3 regions of the Tepidibacter aestuarii genome follow, and region 1 is predicted to be linked to each of the others. Evidence: riboswitches for the same ligand, from Rfam matches in the RefSeq annotation. Region 1 holds a riboswitch; each other region holds the start of a gene.
The links. A riboswitch is a leader RNA that binds a small molecule or an ion and turns the genes downstream of it on or off. The one in region 1 is predicted to bind S-adenosylmethionine.
Positions count from the first base shown of each region.

Region 2: linked by a shared signal. The riboswitch ahead of M2214_RS13395 (nitrite/sulfite reductase) and the one ahead of M2214_RS14995 (Na+/H+ antiporter NhaC family protein) in region 1 are both predicted to bind S-adenosylmethionine.
Region 3: linked by a shared signal. The riboswitch ahead of M2214_RS01915 (methylenetetrahydrofolate reductase) and the one ahead of M2214_RS14995 (Na+/H+ antiporter NhaC family protein) in region 1 are both predicted to bind S-adenosylmethionine.

Region 1 is NZ_OW235315.1:3,085,614-3,087,822, forward strand. It holds gene M2214_RS14995 (Na+/H+ antiporter NhaC family protein) at 1-799, opposite strand, end outside; SAM riboswitch class I at 949-1,058, opposite strand; gene M2214_RS15000 (FMN-binding protein) at 1,123-1,491, opposite strand; gene M2214_RS15005 (hypothetical protein) at 1,630-2,209, opposite strand, start outside.
Region 2 is NZ_OW235315.1:2,721,647-2,723,855, reverse strand. It holds partial or broken gene M2214_RS18370 (pyridoxal-phosphate dependent enzyme) at 450-824, shown strand; SAM riboswitch class I at 882-999, shown strand; gene M2214_RS13395 (nitrite/sulfite reductase) at 1,066-2,209, shown strand, end outside.
Region 3 is NZ_OW235315.1:396,761-398,969, forward strand. It holds gene M2214_RS01910 (glycoside hydrolase family 26 protein) at 1-981, shown strand, start outside; SAM riboswitch class I at 1,063-1,167, shown strand; gene M2214_RS01915 (methylenetetrahydrofolate reductase) at 1,261-2,118, shown strand; gene M2214_RS01920 (homocysteine S-methyltransferase family protein) at 2,124-2,209, shown strand, end outside.

The sequences.
Region 1 (2,209 bases):
ATGATTTATAATAAAGACCTACAGCTCCTGCAAATAAAATACCTCCACCTAATATTATAAATACATTTACTCCAAATAAAGCTGCCACTAGTACAGATAAATACGGTAATACCTTTACTATTTCATAAGTATATTCAGTATCTAAGCTAAGTTGATTTCCAGATGTTATAACTCCTAGAATTATTGCAGTTATAATAGCTGCTGGTAAAGTTATAATAAAGTTAACTTTAAACTTATCTCTCATTTCACAACCTTGAGTTCTAATAGCTGCAATAGTAGTATCCGAAATCATAGATAAATTGTCTCCAAACATTCCACCACCAACTACTGCCCCAAGCGCTAATCCAGTTGGGATTGATATCTTTTCAGCAACTCCTATAGCAATTGGTGCAAGTGCTACTATAGTTCCTACAGATGTTCCCATTGAAAAAGATATAAAACATGCAATAATGAATAATCCAACTATCAATAGATTTTCAGGTAGAATAGATAAGCTTAAATTTACAGTAGCATCTACTCCTCCCATTTCTTTTGCTACATTTCCAAATGCTCCAGCTAATATAAATATAATTGCCATAAGTATAATATTACTTTCTCCTGCACCTTTACAAAATACATCTATCTTAGTAGATATACTCTCTTTTGAATTCATAAATAAAGCAACAGCTGCTGATATTAAAAAAGCTACAATAACAGGCATCTTATAAAAATCATTAGTTATAACTCCAGATCCTATAAAAATAATTAAAAATACTGCCAAAGGTAATAATGCCCAAGGATTTCCTGTTTTTTTGTTCATAGTATACACTCCTTCACTAAATTAATGTAGTATAGTTCTAAAGCGATTTAGTTATTACTTTTTTTATACTATGTATTTAACTTAAATATAAAAAAGAGTCTTCCCTAAATCGAGAAGACTCTAATAGCCAAACTTAAACTATCATCATCTTCTCATCTCTCAAAGCTACAAGCTTTGTTGGACTTGGCACCTTTTCAAACCGTGTTTGAAGGTTGCCGAGACTTCATAGGGCCATTCCCTCCGTCTCTCTTGATAAGAAGTAAAAATTTATTTAATTTTCTTATTCTCTAATGATACAATCATATTGTAAATTTGTCAAGAAATTATTTTTGAGATTTTTGAAGTGCATCTTGAATAGCACCCTTTATACCTTCACTGCTCTTACTAGCACCAGTTACATTATCAACCTCACTTTTACCATTTTCTAATATTTGACTCTTTATACCGTCAAATGCTTTATCTGCATATCCAGCAGTCTCATTTTGCGAAAGCATTTTTATATCTGCTATTTTATTGTTATCTATAGTTAGTTCGATCTTTATGTTACTACTATTACCTTCTCCTTCACCTATATAAGTTCCATTTTTGTATGTATTTCCTTCATTTATAACACTAACTTCCTTTGATGCACAGCCTGTTGCAAATAACGAAGTAATAACTGCAAGCAAGCATATTGATTTAAGTCTTCTCATAACATTTCTCCTTGTTATTAATAGTCATTTTCACTTAATTAATATTATCATTTTCATTCTATATTGTCAACATTATAAATAATACAAACTAATAAAAATTTATTATATCTATAAAGACAAAAAAATAAAACAAAATAGCTATTTTGTTTTATTTAATTTGTGAATTGTTACAGTTACAGTATCATTCCCCTCAAATATTATTTTATTAGCCTTAAATTCACCATCTTTAAAAGAATAATCAATAATAATATATCCTAGGTACTTTAAAGACTCAGTCTCAACTCCTACATCCACTATTAATTTATTATCTATCAAGTAATAATCTATATAATCTGTATAGTAAATTTTTAAAACTTCACTAGGGTTAGTTCCTAAAAACTCATTAGGAATAGTCCCTATTTTTATACTATAAATAATATCATTTATTTTTATTGCTACTTCTTTTTTAGATAATATTTTAGTCTCAACGTTGTCTTTAATTATCTCTAAAGCATTTTTAACTTTATACTCTGTGAGTTCTTCACAATTTATAATATGAACTTTTCTAATCCAGCTACCTGTTCCCCTTCCTTCACTTAATATAACAACTAGTTCCTTTTTATCATCATTATTTAAATCTAAATAATATAACTCAGGTAAATCCGAAGCCATAGATATGGTTTCCCAGTCAAAAAATTTGTTGACCCCATTTATACTTAGTACTAAACCTTGATACATG
Region 2 (2,209 bases), 360 kb from region 1:
AGCTGCTGGGTCCTTTTCTTTAATAACATTTATTTCCCTAATTATAGTTTTCATATTAATTCCTTCTTAAATAATTTCTAGTAAATATATGGAATTTATGATGATTATATAAATGCAATATATCAATATGATATATCAATATGATAAAAATATCGATATGATTTTTTACTAGTACCTCTTTTTATAGGAATAGGGTTGATATCGTTTTTATTGGATGATTCATAGACTATCTGGTCTTTGACATAGGTATAGTCACCTATAATTGTTAAAGAAGTATGTTTAGAGACTACGTATAATAAATTATATATATAAAAAAATATCAAAATGATAAAAAATACTTGAAAAAGCCATAATAAGAGAATATAATTAAAAATAAATTAATATCAAAATGATAAAATTCAAAATTAAGGTGAGTGTAAACAGTTTGTAAGTATACAACGTATTATTTAATCCTGAGTATCCATATAGTAATAATTAAAAATAATAGTAATAATATAGGTGGTAAAATTATTGCAAAATTGGAACACTTCAACCCACTTGGAAGTGTAAAGGATAGAGTCGGCTATGCAATGATTATTGATGGTGAAGAGAAAGGCTTGATTAAGGAAGGAACAGTGCTAATTGAGCCGACAAGTGGCAACACTGGTGTGGGACTTGCTTTTGTTGCTGCATCCAAGGGGTATAAACTTATCCTTACAATGACTGATACTATGAGTGTAGAAAGAAGAAATCTACTTTCTGCTTTAGGGGTGGAACTAGTATTGACTCCTGGCGCAAAGGGGGTGAAAGGTACAATTGACAAAGCTTTTGAACTGGCTGAAAAATACGAGAATTCATATGCATGTCAGATTAACATTTGCACATTAAAAATTGAAAATAATTACTTATCAAGAGAGACGGAGGGAATAGGCCCTATGAAGTCCAGCAACAACTGTCAGTTGGAGAACTGCCAGTCACGTGCTAATTCCTGCAGTTAATAATTTTGCTGAAAGATGAGTCACTCATGTACTTCTTTAGGTAAAAATAAGGAGTGCTTTTTTATAAATAGAAAATAAGGAGGCAACAATGGTTAGAATACCGAAAGGCATAATAAATGCTCAATATGATTACATCGAAAAAGCGAAAGCCTACATAGGCGGGGAAATACCTTTTGAAGAGTTTAAGCATTATGCATCGCCTATGGGGGTATATGCTCAGAAACGCGAAGGGACATTCATGGTAAGGCCAAGGATATTTTCGGGCATCATCACTAAGGAAAAACTAGAAGCGGTTGTTGAAATAGCAAAGAGGTTCTCTGGTGGGGAAATCCATCTGACAACCCGTCAGGATATTCAGTTCCACGGATTGAGTATCGAGGATACAATTGAGATATTTGAAGTACTGACACCTCTTGGTCTCATTGGCAAAGGCGCTGGGGGGAATGCCATAAGAAATATTAACTGTTCACCTTTATCAGGAGTAGAGGTAGGAGAAGTGTTTGATGTTAACGAACATGCGAAAAAGGCAACTGAATTTATCTTGCAAATGGAGGGAATGACGAAACTTCCAAGAAAATATAAGATTGCAATCTCAAACTCACCAAAGGATACTGCTTTTGCAACAATATCCGATCTAGGTTTCATAGCTAAAATTCAAGACGGAAGAAGAGGTTTTGAATTGTATGGCGGTGGCGGTCTGGGCGGTGTTCCAGATATAGCCCTGAAGTTAGAAGCATTTATTCCAGAAGAAGAGATACTGTATCATATTGAAGCCATGAAAAGGTTGTTTGAAGACGAAGGGGACAGAACAAACAGGAATAAAGCAAGGATCAGGTTTATTAAATACCGTTTAGGTAATGAGGCCTTTACAGAAAAGTACAGGGTGTATGTAGAGAAAGTGAAGTCAGAGAAAGATCTCTATATAGAATTTAAATCGGATGTAGAGTTAGATAATAAATTAGGTGAAGGTACAAATAAAAGTTTCGAAGGACTGAGGGATTTCAGAGTAATTAATCAGAGAAACAAAGGTTATTACTCCTTATATTTGCACCCTGAAAATGGTGATTTGAATGTAGGAGATTTAGATAAAATTCTCGATATAACTGATTTGTTGGACTATGACGTGGAATTTAGATTGTCAAATTCTCAAGGAATTTATATTCGAAATGTAAAGGAGAAAGATGTAGAGAGTTTCATAAAGTCTATTTCTGCTTTTACCAAGGAAACAGATA
Region 3 (2,209 bases), 940 kb from region 1:
AAGATTTTAGATGGAAGTAGTCATTTAAAAACATTTGAAGCTTTAAAGAATAGAAATTTAAATGAAGAAACTATGCTGTTTTACGAAAAATATTTTTCAGAAAACAAAGAATTGAAATGGGGAATTTTTGAAAAGAATGCTCCTAAAAGTCTTGATTTTCTAAATTCTCTTGAAAAAAAGCTAGATTATAATTTTAAATTTTTAGTTAGCTATCAATCTTTTTCTAGCAAATCTTTCCCTATGGATGAGATATTAAATGCATACAATGATGATAGATATGTATTGTTAACACTTCAAACTATGTATTTAGATAAACAAGATAATCCATCTGCTATGTATGATATATTAAATGGCAAATACGATGATTTTCTAAATGATTATGCAAAAAAAATAAAAAAATTTAACCATCCTATAATGTTTAGGTTGAATAATGAGATGAATGGAGATTGGTGTACATATTCTAGTTACTATTATTCTAAGGATACAGACATATTTAAAGAAGTATATAAATATGTATATAAGATATTTGAGTTTAATGAAGTAGACAATGTCCTTTGGGTATGGAATCCACATGATGTATCTTTTCCGGATTTTAAGTGGAATAACTGCTTGAATTATTATCCTGGAGACGAGTATGTAGATATAATAGGTCTTACAGGATATAATGCTGGAACATATTATGAAGGGGAAAAGTGGAGAAATTTTAATGAAATATATATACCTCTTTATAATGAATATATTAAAAACTTTAATAAACCATTTATGATTACAGAGTTTGGATGTAATAGTGTGGGAGGAGATAAAGTAAAATGGATGGACGAAATGTTTAGGAATATTAAATATTTCAAAAACATAAAGGTTGCTATATGGTGGAACGGAATCGACTGGGATAGCAACATGAATCCGGCAAGGGTATATAGATTAGATGAAAATGAAGATACTATTAATGCTTTTAAAGAAGGTCTTAAAAAGTATAGATAAATTATTAAAAAGAATAAAATATTCTGAAAAACACTTGACATATATTTCAAGATGATATAGTATGTAAAAAAACAAAATAAACTCTTATCAAGAGAGATTGAGGGATCTGGCCCAGTGAAATCTCGGCAACCGGCACGAATGTGCATCGGTGCTAAATCCAGCAGCTAATTAGCTGAAAGATAAGTTTTCTATGGATTGTAACCTCTTTCAGTTGAAAGAGGTTTTTTTGTTTATTAGGACTCTTATCTCTTTGATCTTAATAAGATAGGGAGGATTAACATGAAGACATTGAAGGAAAAAATTAAACAAAACAAATTTGTAACCACTATAGAGATAGAACCACCAAAATCGGGTAGTTCACAATCTGAGGTAGATAGGATACAAAAATTAGCTCACTTAATAGACGGAGTTAATATACCAGATAATCCTATGGCGAATATGAGAATGAGTCCTATAGCTTTAGGAAACATAATACAAAGTAAGCTTGATCTTGAAGCTATATTTCACTTTGCATGTAGGGATAGAAACATTATATCTATCCAATCAGAATTACTAGGAGCTAATGCCTTAGGTGTTAAAAATATATTAACATTAACAGGAGATAAACCAGAGGTTGGAGATCACAAAAATGCAACAGGAGTATTTGACACTGATTCTATAGGTCTTACTCAAGTTGTATCTAAGTTAAACAGTGGATTTGATTTTAGTGGTAATAAATTAGAAGAAAAAACTGATTTTTTTATTGGGGGAGTAGTAAATCCATGTAGCGATGATTTAGAAAAAGAGATAGATAAGTTTCACCAAAAGATAGAAAGTGGAGTAAACTTCTTTCAAACTCAGCCTATATTTGACATTAAAAAACTAGAAAAATTCACAAAAAAAGTTGAACATATAGATATTCCAATATTGTATGGACTCATGCCTTTAAAGTCAGTAAAGTTTGCAAGGTATCTAAATAATAATGTTCCAGGAATAGATGTTCCTAATAAACTCATAGATAGACTTGATAAAGATTGTAAAACAGAAAAAATTAAAATATTAAAAGAGATACATTCGCATATAAAGAGTGTATCAAAAGGGGTTCATATATTCCCTATGAAGGATTATGATTTGACTATAGAATTATTACAGGGGTGATAGATATGAATAAGATTTTAGAAGGTTTATTAGTGTTTGATGGTGCCATGGGAACTATGTTACAGCAGGAGGGATTAAAGCCCGGTCACTG